Regions from separate parts of the Paraurantiacibacter namhicola genome, predicted to be linked through region 2. Evidence: predicted binding sites of a transcription regulator. Region 2 holds the regulator's gene; each other region holds the start of a gene.

Region 1 (7,999 bases), 1.1 Mb from region 2:
GCGGATCATGGACGTCTATCCGGCCGATGAGCCTGGCGTGTCCGTAATCATGATGCGCGGGGACGAGGTGATTTTCAGCGGCTCGCGCGGGATTGCGAATGCCGCCACGGGTGACGCGCTGACGCCGGACACGGTCTTCCGCTACGCCTCCATTTCCAAGCAGTTCGCCGCTGCCACGATCATGCAAATGGTGGACGAAGGCCTGCTGTCGCTGGATGATCCGCTGTCCAAATTCGTGCCGGACTTCCCCAACGGGGAGAACATTACGGTCCTGCAGCTGCTGAACCACACCTCCGGCATCAAATCCTATACCGGCATCCCCGGCTGGATGGTTGAGGCGAACACCGCCCGGGCCTTCTCCACGCAGGAACTGATCGCCGAATTCGCCGACCAACCGGTGGACTTCGCACCCGGCGCGAGCTTTTCCTACAACAACAGTGCCTACATCCTTGTCGGCGCCGTTATCGAGGCGGTCAGCGGGCGCCCTTGGTACGAGGAAGTCGATCGCCGGATCGCGCAGCCGCTTGGCTTGACGACACTCGGCTACCGCGTGGACGAAAGCGCCGTACCCGGCTTCGCCACGGGCTACACACGCGATGGGGACGATGCCTTTGGAACGTCGCAGGCGGTCCATGCCAGCGTGCCCGGCCCGGCCGGAGCCCTGAGCGGCACGGTGGGGGACCTGGCGACCTGGGCGCGCGCCCTGCATGGCGGGCAGGTGGTCAGCGACGCCAGCTACGAGCTGATGACGACCCGCACGACTTATGGCGATGGCGAGATTTCGCCTTTCGGCCTCGGCCTCGTGATGCAGGCGGTGCGCGGTTCGCCCGGCATCGGGCATAGCGGCGGCATCTTCGGCTTCAGCACGAACAGCATCTACCTGCCGGAGCACGACCTGTTCGTTGCCATATTCGCCAATACGGATAGCCCCGTGGTGGACCCGGGCACGACCATGCGCCGCTTGGCCGCAAGTGCCATCGGCAAACCCTATCCCGACTTCACCAGGACGGACGTGGATATGGCTGCCCTCGCCCCGTATTTCGGGGAATATACCATCGATGAAGGCGCGACCCGCCAGTTCTATGAACGTGACGGCCAGCTCTACACGATGCGCACCGGCTCCAACGAGAGCAAGGTGTATGCGGCTGGCGACAACCGCTTCTTCTATGGCGTTGAAAGCCTGACCTGGTTCGAACTGGTCACCGGCGACGATGACCAGCTCCGGATGGAGATGCACCATAACGGAGGGGATGAAGCCGAAATCGCGGTCCGCACCGGCGGTATCCCGGATGCGCCCGCAGTCGCTGTCTCGGCAGAGCAGCTTGCTTCCTATGCGGGCAGCTACGAATCGCAGATCGGCGTCATGGTACTCGCCGTGAATGAAGACGGGCAGCTGACCGGCAAGCTCGGCCCGCAGCCTGCCTTGCCGCTTTTCCCGGTCACAGAGACCGAATTTGGCGTGCAGGGCGTGGATGCGCGCGTGGCCATAGTGGTCGACGAGGGCGCAGTGACCGGCCTGGTGATCAAGCAGGGCGGGCAGGAACTGCCCTTCACCCGCCTGCCGGACGCGGACTAAGGGGCAGCGCGCCCGTTAGCGTAGCAGCCGCTCGAAATCGGGCAGCATCTTGCGATAAATCTCGCCCAGCCCGCCGCTGCCCTGGTGGTTGCAGGTGCGGTAGGCGAAGAACAATTCGTTGCGGAGTTCGTCCAGCGTCTCCCGATTGCTGTTTTCCGCCGCCTCCGCGCAGGCGGCGAACGACCCGTGCCGCTCGTATCCGTTAAAGGATGCGGCAAATTCCACGACGGCGGCGTAATCGCCGGGTTCGGGTAGATCGGACGCTTGCAATTCCTTCGGCATGGCAACCCCCATATCACATTATTGCGCGGGCCGATTCGATTGATTCAAAGGCCCGGCCACCGCGTCTTCCGCAGAAAAATTTTTCCCACGATTCATTTTCCCGCTTGCACTGCGCGCCAGTCCAGCAATTCCGGCGCGTCGCTGCGTTGCAACGCGATAACACACCTGTGCGATCCGTCGCCCGGGCGCGTTAAATCGACCTTAACCCTCTTGCGTCCGACTTGCTGTTGATTCACTATCTAGTGGTTGGACATGGGGGTGTACCCACAAGACCTTGTTACCTGCCTCGGCGAGACCCATCTTGCCGGAAGGGTGAGGAGTCTCGCGGAAACACGCTGATGCAAGGTCCGGCTGTGGGCAGTCAGGGGATAAGTTTTCCTCGGTCTTGCCGCGCGAATTGGTAGGATGGGCCTTCGTCCTGCGATTCGAACACATGAAGAACATGCGCGGCACCGACCGCGTTCGAACGGGGATGGATACGATGGAATTTCGAGAGCGGGACGAGCAGGCAATGGAATTGGACGACATCCGCGAAGACGCCCCGGCTTCCGAAAGCAAGGCAGCAGGCGCAAAGCCGGCTGCGAAGCCCGCAAAGAAGAAGGCAGTGAGCATGGAAACCGAGGATCAAGGCAGCGACGCGCTGGTGGCCGAAAAGACCGCCGAAGCGATGGGCGAAGCCCTGAAGACAGCAGCGAAATCCGCCGCGGAACCGGATTCCAAGAAGGTCAATCCGCGCCGTTTCACCATCGAGATGGATGCAGAGCGTGACGCGAACCTGACCGAATTCGGCAAGGCCACGCTGAACGATCGCTACCTGCTTCCGGGCGAAAGCTACCAGGACCTGTTCGCCCGCGTGGCCGATGCCTATGCCGATGACCAGGACCATGCGCAGCGCCTGTACGATTACATCAGCCGCCTTTGGTTCATGCCGGCAACGCCCGTCCTCTCCAACGGCGGCACGGGCCGCGGCCTGCCCATTTCCTGCTATCTCAATTCCGTGTCCGACAGCCTCGATGGCATCGTGGGCACCTGGAACGAGAATGTCTGGCTGGCGTCCAAGGGCGGCGGCATCGGCACTTATTGGGGCAATGTGCGCGGCATCGGGGAGCCGGTCGGCCTGAACGGCAAGACCAGCGGCATCATTCCCTTCGTGCGCGTGATGGACAGCCTGACGCTGGCGATTTCGCAGGGTTCGCTGCGCCGCGGTTCGGCCGCCTGCTACCTCGACGTCAGCCACCCGGAAATCGAGGAGTTCCTCGAGATCCGCAAACCCTCGGGCGACTTCAATCGCAAGGCGCTGAACCTGCACCACGGCGTGCTTCTGACCGACGAATTCATGGAAGCCGTCCGCGCGGGCGAGAAGTTCGAGTTGAAATCGCCCAAGGATGGCAGCGTGCGCGGCGAAGTGGATGCGCGTTCGCTCTTCCAGAAACTGGTCGAAACGCGCCTTGCCACGGGTGAGCCCTACATCGTGTTCTCGGACACGGTGAACCGCATGATGCCCAAGCATCACCGCGAGCTGGGCCTGAAGGTTTCCACCTCCAACCTGTGCAGCGAAATCACCCTGCCCACCGGGATCGACCACCTCGGCAACGATCGCACGGCCGTGTGCTGCCTCTCCTCGCTCAACCTGGAAAAGTGGGACGAGTGGAACACTGACAAGCAGTTCATCGAAGACGTGATGCGCATGCTCGACAACGTGCTGCAGGACTATATCGACCGCGCGCCGGACGAGATGGCCCGCGCCAAGTATTCCGCTGCGCGCGAACGCAGCGTGGGCATGGGCGTGATGGGCTTCCACTCCTTCCTGCAGATGAAGAACATCGGCATGGAAAGCGCCATGGCCAAGGCCTGGAACATGAAGATGTTCAAGCACATCAGCTCCAAGGCGAACGAGGCCAGCCTGATGCTGGCGCAGGAACGCGGGCCGTGCCCCGATGCTGCCGAAACCGGCGCGATGGAACGCTTCAGCTGCAAGATGGCAATCGCGCCCACCGCGTCGATCAGCATCATCTGCGGCGGCACCAGCGCCTGCATCGAGCCGATCCCGGCCAATATCTACACCCACAAGACGCTGTCCGGAAGCTTCGTGGTGAAGAACCCGTATCTGGAAAAGCTGCTGCAGAAGAAGAGCAAGGATTCCACCAATGTCTGGAATTCGATCCTGGAGAAGGGCGGCAGCGTCCAGCACCTCGACTTCCTGACGGACGAGGAAAAGGCGGCCTTCAAGACCAGCTTCGAGATTGACCAGCGGTGGCTGCTGGAATTCGCCGCCGACCGCGCGCCCTTCATCGATCAGGCGCAGAGCCTCAACCTCTTCATCCCTGCCGATGTCGACAAGTGGGACCTGATGATGCTGCACTTCCAGGCCTGGGAGAAGGGCATCAAGTCGCTCTACTACCTGCGCTCCAAGAGCGTGCAGCGCGCAGGGTTCGCCGGCGGCGTGGAAGCGGACAACACCGCCGATGCGCAGAAGATCGAGCTGTCCGCCGGTGCCGGGCAGGAAACCGATTACGAGGAATGCCTGAGCTGCCAGTAGGTTTTAGGCGGGAAGGACATGGCAGAGCAGGCTCCGGATCACGTCGAAAGCGCGTCGTGCCTGGGTGCGAAGGAAGCCTTCGACGCACTCAATCTTGCCCGTAGCAATTTCGGTACTTTATCGACCTTGTACATCACGGGTGTCGGCCTGACTTTCGCGATCTGGGCTGCGGTCTCCGACGTCCAGTTTCGCCAAGGGCTGATGATTTTTGCATTGCCGTTTCTGTTCTTCAATTACTGGGGTTTCCTGTCGAACCTGACGTTCCAAATGCGCAATTTCTCCTTCCTGGATGCACAAGTTCACCCTGCTGACCCGGCGCGCGCAATCGTGGATGCAATGCAGCCAATCGGCAGGGCAAAGATGACGCTGACCTACCTGCTTGTGACTGCCTTCGTTTTGGCCTTCGGCTGGTATTTTGCCGATGGTGGTCTCGAGGGCCTCAGGGACCAAATTCAATTGGGCGAACAAGATATCGACGCTGGGAGCCCGACCGCTTGAGCCCACTCATGGCCATCGGCCTAGGAATGATGTTCGCCGTGCCAGAATTCGTAATTCGGAAAACTTGGGAAAGGGCACACATATGAAGACCACGCTCACCACATTCGCACTGGGACTTTCAGGCCTCGCGCTGGCAGCCTGCGGTTCGGCCGATGAGGCTGCCGGGGGCGAAGGCGCTGACGGCGGGGAAATGGCCACGACCATGGCCGCTTCGGGCGATGACTGTTCGGCCGAGAATGTCGTGACGAAGATCAGCCGCTCCGCAACGCTTGCGGGCGAGGTGCCGGAAACGCACCCGCAATATGACGAGGTGCGGGCGGCTGCCGGCGAAATGATCGACCGGTTCAACGAGCTCGACACGCCCGACAACGGCCTCTCCACCGAAGAGACCTTTGCGCAGATGTGCGCGGCTTACGACAAGTTTGCCGGCGTGGCGCGCGCGGCCGACATCATCGAATAACGGGTCCCGCGCGGCCGCGACATCCATGGCATCCGGAGGCGCCGCTGATGCGGATCGCGGTCGGCGCTGCGTTCCTGCTGGCGCGATACTTCATCGCCTTTGCGCCGCAGCCCGAATGGAGGTCTTGATAAACAGCAAAATCATTCGCTAACCTGCCCCGGTACGACCACAACGGGGAAGGCGGTATGAGACGGCAGATTGCGGCAATCGGGACAGGACTGGCACTTTCCGGCGCGGCCATGGTCCTGGCCATAGGGCACGCGCCCGCACAGGCCACGGCACAGGAACCGAATTACGATTTCAGCAATGTGTTGGCGCCGGGATACGATGCCGCGCCCGGTTATGACATCCTTGGGCTGAAACTGGGCATGACCATGCCAGAGACGATCCAGATCCTTGGCGACCGAGGGTTCCGCTTCTTGCAGAAACGGTTCCAGCGCACGGCGCGGGGGCGCGGGGCGATGCGCTATTACGATGCCGAGCGCGACCGCAGCGACGAACATCCCGCGTATGAGAAGATCACCGTCTATTTCGATTTCAGCGAGAAACCGCGTGTCCTCGCCGTCTATCGCAACAGCATGTATGGCCGGAGCAGCAAGCCCGCCTATACGAATGTGATGCAGGCGATCGCGGCGAAATATGGCGACGCGCCGGTCTGGGATACGCGCAACAACGAGGTGATGACCGCCTGGTATCCATCGGACCTGTCGCGCAAATGCGAGCCGATGAAGCACAATCTGCGCTATTTCCGCGCGCCGGAAGATATCGAGCAATACGAAGGCTGTTTCCGCGGACTGGCGATCAAGGTGGGCTATGACCGGCACTCGACCGGCAGACCAGTGGAATATACCCGCAGCTTCCTGGTCGACACGCGTCTGATGGATGCCAATTACAAGGAAACCTGGCGCCTGGCGGAGGAACAGGCCGCGCAGCGCGAGCGGCGGGAGCGCGAGAAGACCTATTCCAACGACGCGGCGGAATTCTGAGCGCGCGGCGCAACCTTCCCGCCATTGTCATTTGACCTGACCGGCCAGCTTCGTAACATCCGCCGCATGGTTTAAGCGGGGGGGGCAGGACATGCGGCGGATGGTGAACTTGGCCGCAGGGGCGATGCTGGCGGCGACGCCGCTGGCGGCTCTCGCGCAGGACGCAGAGGACAGCGAGGCGGCTGCCGCCGCCCCCGCCGCGCAGCTCGATCCCGAAACCGCCGCGCTTTCGCAGGAGATCGCCACCCTCGAAGGGCAGGATCCTGCGCGCGATCCGGCAGGCGATTTGCCGAAACTGATCGACCTGCATGCAAGGGCCACGGCCAATGGCAAGGTCCCGCCGCTCGACATGGGGCTGCTCGCGTCCGAAATCGGCGGGCGGCATTTCTACCTGCGCGACTATCCCGAAGCGGCCCGCTGGTACCAGCGCGCAGGCGTCTGGCTGGAGAAAGGCGGCGCCTCGCCCGAAGAGATGTCCGGCCTCTATAACAACACGGCCACCATCCTTGCCGCCAGCGGCCAGTACGAAGAAGCGCGCGCCACGCATGAAAAGGCGCTGGCCATCCGCATGGAGATGGAAGGCGGGCGCGGGGCGAAGACCGCCTCCTCGCTGTTCGGCATCGGCTATGTCCTCTTCCGCCAGGGCCGGGTGGAGGAATCCGTGCCCTATTTCCGCGAATCCGTGGTGCAGCAGGTGGAGTTCGCACCGCCGGACGATCCCAACACCGTGATCCGCATGACCTCGCTGGCGTCCGTGCTGGGCCGGTCCGGGCGCGAGGGAGAGGCGCTGTCTTGGGCTCGCCGGGCCGAGGCGATCGGGCGTGAATACCTGGGCGAGGATCACCAGACCTATGCCGTCGCGCTCAACAACCTCGGCAATTCACTGATCGAGAACGGACTTTACCAGGAAGCCCTGCCCATCCTGCGCCAAACGCTGACCGTGCGGCGCAACACCGTGGGCCCGGACGCGCCGGGCACGGCGATCTCCATGCGTAACCTCGCCACAGTCCTGAAAGTTACGGGGCAGACGGAGGAGGCCGAGGCGCTGAACGCCGATGCCATCACCGTGCTGGAAGCCAGCGGCGACACCGAAACGCCTGACGCGCTGCCTTACATGTATGCCGATGCGGCCGGATTTGCTGCCATGCGCGGAGACTGGCCGGAATACGACCGGCTGGCCGCCCGCGCCATCGCGCTGGCCGATGCGGCGCTGGGGCCGGATGACCACAACCGCGCGATGATCCACCTCTACCACGCGCGCTGGCTGTCCGAACGGGGGCAGCATGCAGAGGCGCTGGCCATCGCCCAGGAATGGGTGCCGGTCATGGCCGCCGCCCTGATCGACACGCATCCCGACCGGCTGTGGGCAGAGATGCTGCTGCAATCGCTGAAGGCGCGGGTGGACGGCGCGCCGGACTGGGCCGCCGCCGATGGCGCGCTGGGGCGGCTGGAAGGCAAGCTGACGGATCTCGCCACGCCGGACCGGCAATTGGTGCGCGAGGCCCGCACGCACCGCGATGCCGCGATGCTGTACATGGATTTTGCCCTGCGCAGCCGCGATCACGCACGCGCAGTGCGCGCCATGCAGCTGGTCTCGATGACGGACCTGGCGCTGGGCCAGCAATTTGGTGGCGGCGATGCCGCCGGCGGGGAGGCGG
Region 2 (7,999 bases):
CGGCGGACGGCTTCGGCCTGATTGCAGAGATCAAGAAAGCCTCTCCCAGCAAGGGCCTGATCCGCGCGGACTTTCGCCCGCACAAGCACGCGATGGATTATGCCGCAGGCGGCGCGGCCTGCCTCTCCGTCCTGACCGACGCGCCTTATTTCCAGGGTCATGAGGATTACCTGATGGATGCCCGCGCCAGCTGCGAACTGCCGGTGCTGCGCAAGGACTTCATGGTCGATCCCTGGCAGGTGGCCGAAGCCCGCGCCATCGGGGCCGACGCCATCCTGATCATCGTCGCCGCGCTGGAGGATGCGCAGATGGCGGCGATCGAACAGGCTGCCCATGAACGCGGCATGGATGTCCTGGTGGAGGTGCATGACGAGGCGGAGATGGAGCGCGCCCACGTGCTCAAATCCCGGCTGGTCGGCGTGAACAACCGCAATTTGAAGACCTTCACTACGGACCTGGCCACCACGGAACGCCTCGCCCCGCTCGCACCGGAAGGCGCGCTGCTGGTGGGGGAAAGCGGCATCAACACGCACGCCGATTGCCAGCGGCTGGCCCGCGCTGGCGTACGAACCTTCCTGGTGGGCGAAAGCCTGATGCGCGCCGACGATGTCGAGGCCGCGACCCGAACGCTCCTGACTGGAGGATAAGCCTTGCACCTGCACCACGATCCCGCTGCGCCTGCAGCCAGCGAAATTGCCTTCGATGATTTCCTGAAGGTCGACATCCGTATCGGCACCATCGTCGAGGCGGAGGAGTTTCCCGAGGCCCGCAAGCCTGCCTACAGGCTGCTGATCGATTTCGGACCGGGCATCGGCCAGAAGAAGAGCAGCGCGCAGATAGTGGCGAATTATGCGCTGGAAGACCTGCGCGGCCGCAAGGTCGCCGCTGTGGTCAACTTCCCGCCGCGCCAGATTGGCCCGGTGCGATCCGAAGTGCTGACCGTCGGCTTCCCGGATGAGGCGGGCGAGGTCGTGCTGTTTACGCCGGACAAGGACGTGCCGGACGGCGCGCGGCTGTTCTGAAGCGGTTTCCTACCGGCTGCGCAGCGTGCATATCGGCCAGATGATGAAACCCTCGCCCAATGCCTGCCCCTGCCATTTCCAGGCGCTAAACATCCTCGCGGATTTTGCACGCAGGACACTGTAACACCTGTAACACCTTTCAGCTTCAGAGGCCCTTCGATGAACAGACTGACGCATCTCGACGAATCGGGCGCGGCCCGCATGGTCGATGTCGGGGGCAAGACGGCAAACGCCCGCTCCGCCACCGCCGAGGGGCGCATCGCCATGTCGACTGCCACATTGCAGGCCGTGCGCGATGGCAGCGGCCCGAAGGGTGACGTGCTGGCCGCCGCGCGCATCGCGGGCATCATGGCCGCCAAGCGCACGGGCGAGCTGATCCCGCTCTGCCACCCGCTCGCGCTAGAGACGGTCAGCGTGGACTTCGCCTTCGACGAAAGCGCGATCCGCGTCACCGCCCGCGCGGCGCTGACAGGCAAGACAGGCGTGGAGATGGAGGCGCTCGTCGCCGCCAGCGTGGCCCTGCTGACTATCTACGACATGGCCAAGGCCCTGGAGAAAGGCATGGTCATCGAACAGGTCCGCCTGCTGGAGAAGACCGGCGGCAAGAGCGGGGACTGGCACGCGACATGAGCATGCTGTCGCTGGAAGAGGCGCTCGCAAGGCTGCTGGACGGCGTCACGCCTCTGGGCAGCGAGCAGGTTGCGGTGGAGGCGGCGCTGGGCCGCTACCTCGCCGCTCCGCTGCTGGCGCGGCGTACTCAGCCTGCCGCGGACCTCTCCGCCATGGACGGCTATGCCATGGGCGCAGGCGGCCTGGCCGGGCCATGGCGCGTGGTGGGGGAAAGTCGCTGCGGCCATCCCTTCGGCGGCTCGCTGGTGGATGGCGAGGCGGTGCGCATCTCCACCGGCGCGCTGATGCCTTCAGGGGCTGGTGCCGTGCTGTTGCAGGAGAACGCAGCCCGCGATGGCGATGCCCTGTCGCTGAACGGGGAAGGCGAGCCAACGCCGCGCCACATCCGCCGCGAGGGCTTCGACTTCGCCTCGGGCGAGACCGTGCTGGAAGCAGGCACCCGCATTGGCGCGGCCCAGCTCGCGCTCGCCATGTCGGCCGGGCATGGCACGCTGGCGGTTGGCAAACGCCCGTCCGTCGCCGTGATCGACAGCGGGGAGGAACTGGTCAGCGACCCGGAAGCCGCTGGCGAGCATCAGCTCCCCGCCTCGAACGGCGCGATGGTGGAAGCAATGGTGCGCGGCCATGCGAGCGAGGTCAGCCGGCTCGGTCCCGTCAAGGACAGCATGGAGGCGCTGCTGGGCGCGCTCGACCGTGCCGGCGATGCCGATGTCGTCGTGACCAGCGGCGGTGCCTCGGTGGGTGATCACGACCTGGTGAAACCGGCGCTGGAGCGTTTGGGCGCGGAGGTCAACTTCTGGCGCGTAGCGATCCGTCCGGGAAAGCCGCTGATGCTGGCGCGCAAGGGCAAGACGACTGTCGTCGGCCTGCCGGGTAATCCGGTGTCCGCCTATGTCACGGCCGTCCTGTTCGTGATGCCGCTCCTGCGTGCGCTGGGAGGAGCCAGCGATCCCCGAATGCAGACAATGGCGATGCCGCTTGCCGCGCCGATGCCGGAAGGCGGGCCGAGGATGGAGTTCCACCGCGCCGTGCTGGACGAGGCTGGAGCCGCACCTATCGCCGAGCGTGACAGCAGCGCCCTTCGCGCCCTCGCAACGGCGCAGGCGCTCATCATCCGGCCCGCAGGATGCCCTGCATCACGGGCTGGCGACATCGTGCAGGTCTGTTGCCTCGAAAATGGCGGAATCGCTTGACGCACTGATGAATGTTGCTTAATCGTTCCCTGTCCGTTCACCAATCGACCCACTCGGGTTGACGTGTCCGCTGCAAGGAGGCCTTGGCATGCTCACAGCCAAGCAACACGAATTGCTCCAGTTCATCCAGCGCCGCCTGGAAGAATCCGGAATCTCCCCGTCTTTCGAGGAAATGAAGGAAGCGCTGGACCTGAAATCCAAGTCCGGCGTCCACCGCCTGATTTCCGCCCTTGAAGAACGCGGCTTCATTCGCCGCCTGCCGAACCGCGCCCGTGCACTCGAAGTGCTGCGCGAGCCGGAAGATGTGAATGCCGGCGGTCGCAAGACGCCGACCAGCAACGACAATGTCGTCGAGTTCAAGGCTCCGGCGGCGGCTCCGGCTCCCGCCAACGACGTGGTCGAGATCCCTCTGCATGGCCGCATTGCTGCCGGTGCGCCGATCGAGGCCTTCGAAGATCACCAGAGCCTGCCCGTCCCCGCCGCCCTGCTGGGCGCAGGTGAACATTACGCGCTCGAAGTTTCAGGCGATTCGATGATCGAGGCCGGCATCTTCGATGGCGACTTCGCCCTAGTCCGCAAGACCGACACCGCGCGCGATGGCGAAATCGTGGTCGCGCTGGTGCGCGGCGAGGAAGCCACGCTCAAATACCTGCGCCGCGACAGCGGGCAGGTGGTGCTGGACCCCGCGAACGCAAGCTATGAGCCGCAGATCTACAGCCAGAACGAAGTGCAGGTTCAGGGCAAGCTCGCAGGGCTGCTCCGCCGCTACCACTGATCCGGCATTTCGCCGCAGTTTGAGGCTGTGGGCGGCGCAGGACCGGACTTGCTCCGCTGTGCCTAGCGCCGCCCCCGGTCGCCCCACCAGCCATGTTCGCCCTGGCTTTGCGCAACCGTGGTGACCCGCGCATCCTCGCCGTCCAGCACGATGGCGAGGCCGCCACTTTCGGACAGCATACGCATATCCGCCTTCAATACACGCGGCTCGCATGTGCGCGGCAGCCAGCGCTCGGAAATGACGATGTCCGATCGTTCGCAGGCCGCGGCAAGGTCTCGCTCGGCAATCAGTTCACGACTCCGGCTGATCAGGACCTGCCAGGTGCGACCGTCTCGCTCTACGCCGATCACGCAGAAGTCCGGGCTGCACCGCGCACCGGGCCAGTCTGCCAGCGGCACGGCTTCGCCCTGCACGCCCGCAAGCTCCATCAGATTGCCGCGCGCATAGCTTGACCGGCTGTCCCGGAGCACCAGCAGCCGCTCGTCCTCCCCGGTGATACCGACATGCCGCCCGTCGCCTGAAACCAGCAGGTCCGGAACGGGCGTCGCAATCATCATCGCGGTGGCGACTGCCGCGGGCACAAAGCCCAGCAGTCTCGCCCTCCCTCGCCAGAGCGCCAGCCACAATCCTCCCGCCACGAACAGCGCGAAGGCGGCATTGCCCATATGCGGCATCAGCTTGACCGCGCCCGGCTGCGCCGAAACCGTGTGCGCTATGCCCAGCAGCAGGTCGAGCGTCTGCCCTGCAAGCCACCACGCCGGTGCGCCCAGCCCGAACAGGTCCAGGAACAGCGCCAGCGCGATCAGCGGCATGGACAGGAATGTCACCAGCGGGATGGCAACGACATTGGCCAGCGCCCCGTAAACGCCTGCCCGGTGGAAGTGGAACAGGACGATCGGCATCAAGGCTATCTCGATCACCATCCCAGTCACCAGAAGCATGAAAGCGCCCCGCCCCGTCCTCCGCAGCCAACCCTCTTCGCGCGGCCTCAGGAAGGCACGGACGGGCGCGCTGTTGTGCAAGGCGACGATGGCTATCACGGCGGAAAAGCTCATCTGGAAGCTGGGCCCGACCAGCGTCTCCGGCCACAGCAGCAGCACGAAGGCCGCCGCCACGGCTACCATGCGCAGGCTCAGCGGCTCTCGCCCCAGTGCAAGGGCGATAAGCACCAGCACCGCGCCCACGCAGCTTCGCACCGTGGGCACCTGCGCGCCGGTCAGCAGGGTATATCCAATCCCCGCCAGGGCCGCGATCCCGGCGGCCAGCACCGGCAGCCTGACACGCAGGACCAACCAAGGCCAGAGCGCCAGCAACCGGATTGCCAGCATGTAAGCCGCCGCAATCACCGCGCTGACATGCAGTCCGCTGATCGAAAGCAGGTGCGTCAGCCCCGCGTCCCGCATCGCCTCCTCGTCTACCGACGAAATGGCGCCGCGGTCCCCGCTGGCAAAGGCCGCCGCGATGGATCCCGCCGATCCGCCCAGATTGTCCCGGACATGCCCCGACAGGCGCCTTTGCAGGCTGCCGATAAGCGAGCCCCTCTCGGCGCCCTCCAGCACCTCGACCTCGCCCAAAGCGCTGCCGGTGGCGGCATACCCCTGGAACCAGGCGGTGCGCGCAAAATCGTATCCTCCTGGCAGCATGGGCGCTGCTGGCGGCATCAGGCGAGCGCGAAGGCGGACCACTGCGCCTTCCGTCAGGTCTGCCCGGTCGTTCTCCAACGGCACGTTGACCCGCACCTTGATGGCCGAGCCGTCCTCTGGCGAGCGTGTGGCCATGACCAGCCTGACCCGTTCCTGCGAGGGTTGCTCGATACGCTCCAGCACCGTGCCCTCGAACGTGCCGAATACAGGCCTCTCCAACGCAGGCTGGCCGACCGTGGCCGAGCGCGCCCACGCCAATGCCAGCCCGATCGCAAACACCAGCCCCACCGCCATGCAGGCCCGCAGCAGCGCATCGCGATCCTCCCGCCCACGCCATGCGGCCAGCGCGCCCAGCACGAGAAATCCCGCCGCGGCCATGCTGGCAATCCAGCTCGCCGGCCCCGGAAGCGTGAACCACGATGCGATGCCCGCAGCAAAAGCCACCACCAGCCAAGGGCCCTTGTCGAAGCCTGCACGGCCCAGGGCGCCTTCAAGCGTGTCCGCGATGCTGGACAAAGCCGCGCGCATTCGCCAAGGCGTGTGCTGCAACGCAACATCGCCATCGCCCTCCCCCATGGGCACCAGTGGTGGCACGCGCGTGGCCATCAAATCGATTGGATAGGAAAGACAGCCCAATGGCAAGCGGCAGCGACGGCAATTTCGGCTCTGACCGCCAGGTCGTCACCCGTTTTGCACCATCGCCCACCGGTTTCCTGCATATCGGCGGCGCGCGTACGGCGCTGTTCAACTGGCTGTTCGCAAAGCATCACGGCGGCAAGGCGCTGCTGCGGATCGAGGATACGGACCGCAAGCGCAGCACGCAGGATGCGATCGACGCGATCCTGGATGGCCTGTCCTGGCTTGGCCTCGAATATGATGCGGACCCGATCTACCAGTCGCAGCGGGCGGACCGGCACCGCGAAGTGGCGCTGAAGCTGCTCGAAGCAGGCCATGCTTACAAGTGCTTCGCAACGCCCGAAGAGCTGGAGCAGATGCGCGCAGAGCAGCGGGCCAACAAGCAGCCGATGCGCTACGATGGCCGCTGGCGCGATCGCGACCCGTCCGAAGCGCCCGGCGGCACGCCCTTCACCGTGCGCCTGAAGACCGCGACCGAAGGCGAGACCGTTATCGAGGACGCCGTGCAGGGGCGCGTCGCGGTGAAGAATGCCGAAATCGACGATTATATCCTGCTTCGCGCCGATGGCACGCCGACTTACATGCTCGCCGTGGTGGTCGACGATATCGACATGGGCTGCACGCACATCATCCGCGGCGACGATCACCTCAACAACGCCTTCCGCCAGCTGCCGATCATCCATGCCATGCAGGGGATCGAGGACGGTTGGGAGCAGCCCGTCTATGCCCATGTCCCGCTGATCCACGGCAATGACGGCGCCAAGCTCTCCAAGCGCCATGGCGCAACCGGCGTGGAAGCTTACCGCGACGAGCTGGGCATCCTGCCCGAGGCCATGTGCAATTACCTGCTGCGCCTTGGCTGGGGCCACGGCGACCAGGAAGAATTCAGCCGCGAGGAAGCGATTGCCGCTTTCGACCTCGCCGGTGTCGGCAAGAGCCCGAGCCGCTTCGACATGAAGAAGCTGCTGAACATGAACGGCAATTACATTCGCGAGGCCGACGATGTGCGTCTGGCCACGCTGGCCGCACAGGAAATGGGCGGCAAGGTAGACGAGACGCTACTTGCCGAAGCCATGCCTGTGCTGAAGACCCGGGCGCGCGACATCAAGGAACTGGCCGAAGGGGCAGCATTCCTCTTCACGCAGCGTCCGCTGGAACTTACCGAGAAGGCCGCTGGTTTACTCGGTGACGATGCCCGCGCGATGCTGGCAAAAATCTCTTCGCGGCTGCGCGGGATAAGCGACTGGACGACAGACGCTTTGGAAGCCAGTCTGAAGGCATATGCGGAAGAGCTGGGGCTTGGCCTCGGCAAGCTTGCGCAGCCGCTTCGTGCGGCACTGACCGGGACGACAACCTCGCCCGGGATATTCGATGTGCTGGTGCTTCTTGGGAAAGAAGAAAGCCTCGCCCGGATCGACGATCAAGCGAACGGCTGAACAGGCCCGGCAACAGACAAGACGTTAACAGGAGAAGCCAGGTGGCTGACAAACAGGCGAAACTAGAGCTTGGCGGCGAGAGCCACGATTTCCCGGTGCTGGAAGGCACCTGCGGCCCCGACGTGGTCGATATCCGCAAGATGTACGGCACGACCGGCAAGTTCACCTACGATCCGGGCTACAAGTCCACGGCCAGCTGCGAAAGCGCGCTGACCTATATCGACGGCCAGGAAGGCGTCCTGCTTCACCGCGGCTATCCCATCGGCCAGCTGGCCGAGAAATCCAGCTTCATGGAAGTCAGCTACCTGCTGCTGAACGGCGAACTGCCGAGCTCGGACGAGCTGGACGATTTCACTTACACCATCACGCGGCACACCATGCTGCATGACCAAATGCGCCAGTTCTACCAGGGTTTCCGCCGCGATGCGCACCCGATGGCCATCATGTGCGGTGTCGTGGGCGCGCTTTCGGCATTCTACCATGACAGCACGGACATTTCCGATCCCGAACACCGGAAGATTTCCAGCCACCGCCTGATCGCCAAGATGCCCACGATTGCGGCGATGGCTTACAAGTATTCGGTCGGCCAACCCTTCCTCTATCCGGACAATTCGCTCAGCTACACGGGCAATTTCCTGCGCATGACCTTCGGCGTTCCGGCCGA
Region 3 (7,999 bases), 890 kb from region 2:
GTCGCGCGGCACGATGGTGACGAGGTTTGCCGACTGTGCCTCGGCCGAGGAGCACGGGTCGTAATCGTGCACGATCCCCACCGGCAGGGGGGAGGCGCTGGCCACGCGGAAATTCGCGCCGAACTGCGCATCGCGCTCATCCGCCCCGCGGCTTGCCTCCAGATAGGCAAAACCCGCGCCCTGTGCTGCCAGTCCTGCGAAATCGACCGCGCCTTCCCGCGCGCCGACAATCACGCCCTGCACCGGATATTGCGCGGCGTCGGGTGTCCAGTGGATTGCCCGCCACCAACCGTAGGCACTGCCGGCCAGCGCCAGCAGCAGCACGGCTGCCAGCAGCCTGCCCTTCCAGCGCCCCTTCCTGCGTCGCGCCATGCCTGCCGCTCAGCCCTTGATGTGGAGGACGCAGAGCAGCGTGAAGAGCCGCCGCGCGGTGGCGAAGTCCGTGTCCACCTTGCCGTCCAGCGCGTCCATCAGGTGGCGCGTGCCGCGATCGTGGATACCGCGCCGGGCCATGTCGATTGTCTCGAGTTCGGGCGCGGAGGCCTGCCGCAGCGCCTTGTAGTAACTGTCGCAAATGGCGAAATATTCGCGGATGACGCGGCGGAAACGCGTGGTGCCGAGCGCGATCAAGCCCGCTTCCTCACCCTTGGCATCGTGGATCGCCAGTTCCAGCCGCGCCTCTCGCACCGCCAGCTTCAAGTCCCACGGGCCAACATGACCATTTTCCGCCGCGCGCACGGGGGTGAAGCTGTTGTCCTCCACCAGGTCGCGCAGCGCCACCTCGCGTTCGCGGGCCACGGTTTCGCTCCGGCGCAATATGCTCGTCTCGTCGAGCGTGATGGTGGCGATGCGATTGGTATCCATGGTCTGTCGGCCCCAGCTTTTGCAGAGCCACGCGGGGGCGGCAAGCGTCATCCCCGCTATCCACAGGCTGGCATGCGCAATCGGCGGCCTTGTGGACTTGCGGCAACATGCGCTTGGCCCCATCAGGGGCGGATGGCCGATGAAGACCTCCTGATCCGTGCAGCAACCCAGACCCCGACCTCCGAATCAGGTGGCGAATCGGGCGGCCGGTCCCTGCCCGCCAACCCGGAAGCGGAAGCCACCTTCCTGGGCGCGGTGCTGATCGACAACCGGCTGCTGGAAGAGCTGCCCATAGCGCTGCATCCGGACCATTTCTTCGAGCCGCTGCATGGCCGCATTTACGAGCGGATCCTTGTCCTGATCGACAAGCAGATGGTGGTCACTCCGGTCACGCTGAAGCCCTATTTCGAAGCGGACGAGGCGCTGAAGGAGCTGGGCGGCACCGGCTATCTGGCGCGGCTGACGGCCGATGGGCAGGGCCTGCTGGCCCCGCGCGAATTGGCCCAGCAGATCTACGACCTCGCCCTGCTGCGAGAGCTTGTGAGCGTGGGCCGCGAGCTGGTTGAAGGCGCGCTCGACACCTCGGACGAAGTGGAGCCGATGCGCCAGATCGAACAGGCCGAAGCCAGCCTGTTCCGCGTGGCCGAAGGCGCAGCCGGCACGAAAGATGCCGACAGCTTCCGCGGCGCGACGAGCAAGGCGCTGGAGATGATCGAGACCGCGATCAATTCCGGCGGCCATATCAGCGGCAAGACGACCGGCCTTTCCAGCGTGAACGAGAAGATCGGCGGCCTGCACGATTCCGACCTCATCATACTCGCCGGACGCCCGGGCATGGGCAAGACCTCGCTCGCCACAAATATCGCCTTCAATTGCGCGGACCGATATTTGCGCGACAAGCGCGACGGGATCGAGAAGACCGTGGGTGCGGGCGTCGCCTTCTTCAGCCTGGAAATGTCGAGCGACCAGCTCGCCACGCGTATCCTGGCAGAGCAGGCCGGTATCAGCTCCGAAGCTCTGCGCATGGGCAAGATCAGCCGCGACGACTTCCAGCAGCTGTCCTATGCCAGCCAGCGCCTCGCCGAATTGCCGCTCTATATCGACGATACGCCTGCCCTCACCATCGGCGCGCTGCGCACCCGCGCGCGGCGACTGAAACGGCGGCACGAGATCGGGCTGATCGTGGTCGATTACCTGCAGCTGCTGCAGGGATCGGGCCGCGCCAACGACAACCGCGTGAACGAGATTTCGGAAATCTCGCGCGGCCTGAAGACGCTGGCCAAGGAATTGGAAGTGCCGGTCATCGCGCTCTCCCAGCTCAGCCGCGCGGTGGAACAGCGCGACGACAAGAAGCCCATGCTGTCCGACCTGCGCGAATCCGGCTCTATCGAGCAGGACGCCGACATGGTCTGGTTCGTCTTCCGCGAAGACTATTACGTCGCCCTGCGCGAGCCGAAGATGCCCACCGCGACGGACGATCCCAGGACCATCGAAACGCACCAGGCGTGGTCGCAGGAAATGGAACGCGTGCACGGCCTTGCCGAGCTGATCGTGGCCAAACAGCGCCACGGCTCAACCGGCCGCGTACGGCTGCGCTTCGAACCCAAGATCACCCGCTTCAGCGACCTTGCCGAAGACGATTACCAAGGCGATTACGAATAAGCGTAATTCGGGCCGGACCCCGCTCGTCCTGAGCCCGTCGAAGGGCGTCACGCAGCACCCTTCGGAAGCGTAGCTGGCCCGGAGCGTCACAAGCTCAGGGTGAGCGGAAATGGTTCCGGCTACAGCCCCAGGTTCAGCCGCCGGCTGACGGTGTAATCCATCACGTTGCACAGCAGCCAGCCGAGGTTCCAGCGGAAGCGGTTCCACAAGGTCGCTCGCTTGGCGTGTTCTTCGGGCGTGATGCGCTTGGACGCGGCGATCTGGTGGTCCAGGAATTCGCGCATCTTTGCGGCGAGATCAGCGTCCTCGATCCGCAGCATCACTTCCAGGTTCAGGTACAGGCTGCGCATGTCGAAATTGGCGCTGCCGACATAGACGATATCGTCAAGCACCACGAGCTTGGTGTGCAGCTTGCACGGGCGGAATTCCCAGATCTTGGACCCGCGCTTCAGCAGGTAATCGTACAGCGAGCGGGTGGCGCCCAGCGTCGCGTTGTTATCGCTCTTGCCCGCCATCAGAAGGCGCGCCTCGCCCCGGTCCGCGATGTCGCCGATGCGTTTCAACAGGCGTTTCGGCGGGCTGAAATAGGCCATGAACATGTCTAGCCGCTTGCCGCGCATCAGGTCTTCGCTGACGCAGCGCGCCCAGGTGGAAAGGCCGCGCGTGGGTCCGCCGACCAGCCATCTCAGAACGCCCTCGCCCCACTCCCATTCCTTCACCGTCTTGCGGATGGCCCGGAAATGCGCCTCGTCATCGTCGGTCCAGTCCTTTAGGCGTCCGAACCAGTCCACCAGACCTTCGACCGCGCTGCCTTCCAGCCTGATGCCGATGTCGTTCCAGCCGTTTTCCTCCGGCGGGGCGAAGTAATCATCCTCGATATTAAAGCCGCCGAACATGGCGCGCTCATCATCCACGATCACCATCTTCTGGTGGTTGCGGATGAGGTAGCGCTGCGTGCGGCGCGGGCTGAAGCGGCAGACTGAGCCGCCAGCACGCTTCAGCCGGTCGAAGAACTGCTCGCTGGCCTCTGCCCCGAAGCCATCGACCAGCAGCACGGTATCGACGCCCCGCTCCGCTGCTTCTGCCAGCGCATCGCGCAGTTCCTCGCCAATGCCATCCTCGGCATAGATGTAGAACACGACCTTCAGGCTGGTCCTTGCGGACTTCACCAGCTCCAGCAGCGCCGCACGCCGGTCCTTGCCGGCGGGATAGAAGGTAAGCGACTGGCCCTGCGCCTCGGCGCTGAAGGGGTCCATATCGCTGTAATCGAAGGTCGTCTCGCTATCGGCCATCGGGCTGCTGTGGCATGCCGCCGCCCCGCTGAAAACCTTGACTTGTCGTGCACTGCAGCATAGCTGGGACGCTTTCCTGCACTGTCAGAAGATTCAAGGAGTGCCCGATGGCGCGCGTTACCGTCGAAGATTGCGTCGACAAGGTCCCCAACCGTTTCGATCTCGTCCTGCTGGCTGCCCAGCGCGCACGGGAGATTTCCGGCGGTGCGGAGCTGACCATCGACCGTGACCGGGACAAGAACCCCGTCGTGGCCCTGCGCGAAATCGCTGAGCAGACGGTAAAGCCGAAGGCGCTGAGCGAATCGCTGACTCAGAGCATGCAGCGCGTCCTGCCGGATGACGAAGACGAGGCCGATGACGTGGCATCGCTGACCCAGTCGGCCGAAGCCATGCGCCTGTCCGCCGCCGCACCGACACGCTCCACCAGCATCGGTGCCGATTACGAAGGCTGACGCTTTCGCGCACTGCGCATGAAAAAGGGCCGCTTCCTGTCACGGGAAGCGGCCCTTTTCATTTGCGGCGTGGGAGGCGTTGGCGGCAGAGTCAGTCCGTCCCGCGGCCCGTTTCTGCCTGCAGTTCGTCAATCAGCTGCGAGGCTTCGGCCTTGGTCAGTCCGGTATCGTAACGATCGGGCGTGCCTGCCTCCTCGCACAAGGTCTTCAGATAACTCGCTTGCGCGCCGGTCATGCGCTCGTCACCCGTGGTCCAGTTCTCCGGATCCTTCTGCGCGTTGGAGGCGGGATCGGACTTCGGGTGCTCTGATACTTGCGGTGCAGTCATGGGGAATCTCCTTTCCCAACCAACGGCGCTGTTCCGCATCTGTTCCGTTAAATTGCACCTCGACCGGGCCAGTATTGCGGGTTACGCTGGCGCGATCGCAGGGGGTTCTAGGATGAGCGACATTACGGACGGGATCGGCACGGCCATCGAGGGCGGCGTCCTCGCGCGCGTCGTGGAGCCCGATGCTTCCGGCCATCCGGTCCAGACGCCGCTGGACGAAGGCGGGCACTGGCAGGAGAAAAACTGCCTGAATTGCGAAACGCCACTCAAGGGCGCGCATTGCCACAATTGCGGCCAGCGGGCCCATCTGCATCGCACTCTGGGCGCTTTCTTCCATGACCTGATGCACGGTGTGCTGCATTTCGAAGGGAAGCTATGGCGCACCCTGCCCAAGCTCGCCTGGCAGCCGGGGAAGCTGACACGCGAATATATCGACGGGAAGCGCGCGCGCTACATCTCGCCCATCGCGCTGTTCCTGTTCGTCATCTTCATCACCTTCGCCCTGATCAGCCTGGCCGGCGGGATCGGCAAGATCGAACAGGGCCCGGACATCGCGACCGAGGACGAGGTGATCGAGACGGTCGCTGAGATCGACCGCCGGGTCGAGGACTTCAGCACGACCATCGACGACCCCGAAACCGAGCCTGCAAGGGCTGCCGAACTGCGCGAGGAAATCGCCACGCTGCAGGCGGAGCGGGTCTTCTTTGCCAAGCTGGCGGAGATGTACCAGGACGGCGAAATTCCGGTTGAGCCGGAACTGCAGTTCGATCCGGCGACCGACCCCTCGGCGGCCGAATGGATCAACACGCGGTGGAAGGAAGCCAAGGCCAATCCGAACCTGCTGATCTACAAATTGCAGACAAATTCCTACAAGCTCAGCTGGCTGCTGATCCCGCTCAGCCTGCCCTTCATGTGGCTGCTGTTCCCGTTCAGCCGCAAGTTCCGGCTGTATGATCACACGGTCTTCGTGACCTATTCCATCGCCTTCATGACGTTCCTGCTGGTGCTGGTTTCCGTGCTGGGAGCCTTCGAGCTGCAACCACTGATCCTGATCCCGATGCTTTACGCGCCCTTCCATCTGTATCGGCATCTGAAGGGCACCTATGGGCTCAGCCGGTTTGGTGCGATCTGGCGCGTGCTGGTCCTGTCCAGCTTCATCTGGATCGTGATGGCGTCATTCGTGATGCTGATGACGGCACTCGTCCTCACCTGACGCGCAAGCGGCAAGAAAAAGCCCCGGAGCGCAGCGATGCGGTCCGGGGCCTTTCTGTCTGGGCGGTCTGCGGCGTCAGCCGGCCTGCGGGGCCGGTCCACCATCACCGGAGAAACGCTTGCCGGCCTTGGGGATGCTGGATCCCTGTGCGGGCCGCACCGGCGCGGGGCCGCGCGGCTCGTCGGGCCGGTCGATCTTGCCGGTCTTCATCAGCTCATTGATTTCCTCGCCGGTCAGAGTCTCATACTCCAGCATGGCCTGGGCCAGCAGGTGCAGCTTGTCTTCCTGCTTGGTCAGGATCTCGGTCGCGCGCTTCAGGCCGCCTTCCACCAGCGACTTGATCTCCGCATCGATCAGCTTGTTGGTTTCCGCACCGGCCATCGTCCGGGCCGACTGGCCCATGCCGAGATAGCCTTCCTGCTGCTGTTCGTACTGCAGCGGGCCGAGCTTGTCCGACATGCCCCACTTCGTGACCATGTTCTTGGCCAGGTCGGTGGCATACTGGATGTCGCCCGATGCGCCGCTGGAAACCTTGTCGTGCCCGAAGATGATCTCCTCGGCCACGCGGCCACCCATGGCGACGGCAAGGTTCGCATGCATCTTGTCGCGGTGGTAAGAGTAATTGTCCCGTTCCGGAAGGCGCATCACCATGCCCAGCGCGCGGCCGCGCGGGATGATGGTGGCCTTGTGGATGGGATCGGAAGCCGGCTCGTTCAGCGAGACAAGCGCGTGGCCCGCCTCGTGATAAGCGGTCATCTTCTTCTCGTCCTCGGTCATGACCATGCTGCGGCGTTCCGCGCCCATCATGACCTTGTCCTTCGCGTCCTCGAATTCCTGCATGGCGACAAGGCGCTTGTTGCGCCGTGCGGCCAGCAGTGCGGCCTCGTTCACGAGGTTGGCGAGATCCGCGCCGGAGAAGCCGGGCGTACCGCGCGCAATGGTGCGGCTGTTCACGTCAGGCGCCAGCGGCACCTTCTTCATGTGCACTTCCAGGATCTTCTCGCGCCCGTCGATGTCGGGCACGGGCACGACCACCTGGCGGTCGAAGCGGCCCGGGCGCAGCAGCGCCGGGTCCAGCACGTCCGGACGGTTCGTGGCGGCAACGATGATGATGCCTTCATTGGCTTCGAAGCCGTCCATCTCGACCAGCAGCTGGTTCAGCGTCTGCTCGCGCTCGTCGTTGGAATTGCCAAGGCCATGGCCGCGGCTACGGCCAACGGCGTCGATTTCATCGATGAAGACGATGCAGGGCGCATTCTTCTTGGCCTGTTCGAACATGTCGCGCACGCGGCTTGCGCCCACGCCCACGAACATCTCCACGAAGTCCGAACCCGAAATGGTGAAGAAAGGCACGCCGGCCTCACCCGCAATTGCGCGGGCCAGCAGGGTCTTACCCGTGCCGGGGCTGCCGACGAGCAGCGCGCCCTTGGGGATCTGACCACCCAGCTTGGAAAAGCGCTGCGGATCCTTGAGGAATTCGACGACCTCTTCCAGCTCCTCGCGCGCCTCGTCGATGCCGGCGACATCGGCAAAGGTTACCTTGCCCTGCTTTTCCGTCAGCATCTTGGCCTTGGACTTGCCGAAGCCCATCGCGCCGCCCGCGCCGCCGCCCTTCTGCACCTGGCGCAGCACGAAAAAGGCGATGCCCAGGATCAGCAGGAATGGCAGGGACTGGATCAGGATGACCGTCAGCACGCTCATCTTCTCTTCCGCCGCGCCGGAGAAGGTCACGCCGTTTTCTTCCAGCAGGACCGGAAGGTTGGTGTCGTTTTCGACCGGGACGGTGGAGAAGGTGTTGCCGTTCTTCAGCTTGCCCGCGATCTTGTCCGGCGCGATCTTCACGCTTTCCACGGAGCCTTCGGCCACCTGCTTGCGGAAATCGGAATAGGCGATCTGCGTGCCCGGCTCCTCGCGCGGGCCGCCAACCATCTGCACCACCAGCAGCAGGGCCAGGAAAATGCCGCCCCATACCAGCAGGCTCTTCATCCAGGGGTTGGGTTTCGGATCGCCTTCCGGCTCCTGATTGTCACTCATGATGTGCGGGACCTTTCTGTCACCGCATTATGTAGGCAGGCCGGGGTGAATGACAAGTTGACGCCTGCCCGCCCGCGCGCGAGGCTTCAACACTGTGTTAACCATGCTGGCCTAGGCCCGAGCCATGACGATCCTGCCGACGCGCATTGTGGAG

Evidence for each region. The regulator LexA, encoded in region 2, represses DNA repair genes until DNA is damaged. The targets are predictions, from matches to a motif close to GTTCCNCNCTTGTTCT.
Region 1: a site for LexA is predicted at 2,296-2,311, ahead of A6F65_RS03330 (ribonucleoside-diphosphate reductase subunit alpha). Genes of this name have one in related genera too.
Region 3: a site for LexA is predicted at 4,629-4,644, ahead of A6F65_RS00455 (DUF3072 domain-containing protein). Genes of this name have one in related genera too.

The regions. Positions count from the first base shown of each region.
Region 1 covers NZ_CP016545.1:690,795-698,793, forward strand. Annotated here, with positions in the region: gene A6F65_RS03320 (serine hydrolase) at 1-1,576, shown strand, start outside; gene A6F65_RS03325 (hypothetical protein) at 1,592-1,858, opposite strand; gene A6F65_RS03330 (ribonucleoside-diphosphate reductase subunit alpha) at 2,340-4,397, shown strand; gene A6F65_RS03335 (hypothetical protein) at 4,416-4,895, shown strand; gene A6F65_RS03340 (hypothetical protein) at 4,978-5,355, shown strand; gene A6F65_RS03345 (hypothetical protein) at 5,541-6,341, shown strand; gene A6F65_RS03350 (CHAT domain-containing tetratricopeptide repeat protein) at 6,442-7,999, shown strand, end outside.
Region 2 covers NZ_CP016545.1:1,780,554-1,788,552, forward strand. Annotated here, with positions in the region: gene trpC (indole-3-glycerol phosphate synthase TrpC) at 1-647, shown strand, start outside; gene A6F65_RS08740 (tRNA-binding protein) at 651-1,022, shown strand; gene moaC (cyclic pyranopterin monophosphate synthase MoaC) at 1,182-1,652, shown strand; gene A6F65_RS08750 (molybdopterin molybdotransferase MoeA) at 1,649-2,845, shown strand; gene lexA (transcriptional repressor LexA) at 2,934-3,620, shown strand; gene A6F65_RS08760 (ComEC/Rec2 family competence protein) at 3,683-5,869, opposite strand; gene gltX (glutamate--tRNA ligase) at 5,899-7,335, shown strand; gene A6F65_RS08770 (citrate synthase) at 7,377-7,999, shown strand, end outside.
Region 3 covers NZ_CP016545.1:81,801-89,799, forward strand. Annotated here, with positions in the region: gene A6F65_RS00430 (glycoside hydrolase family 25 protein) at 1-372, opposite strand, end outside; gene A6F65_RS00435 (UPF0262 family protein) at 382-864, opposite strand; gene A6F65_RS00440 (replicative DNA helicase) at 997-2,526, shown strand; gene A6F65_RS00445 (phospholipase D-like domain-containing protein) at 2,646-3,818, opposite strand; gene rpoZ (DNA-directed RNA polymerase subunit omega) at 3,926-4,270, shown strand; gene A6F65_RS00455 (DUF3072 domain-containing protein) at 4,362-4,598, opposite strand; gene A6F65_RS00460 (DUF3667 domain-containing protein) at 4,711-5,811, shown strand; gene ftsH (ATP-dependent zinc metalloprotease FtsH) at 5,887-7,845, opposite strand; gene A6F65_RS00470 (class I mannose-6-phosphate isomerase) at 7,970-7,999, shown strand, end outside.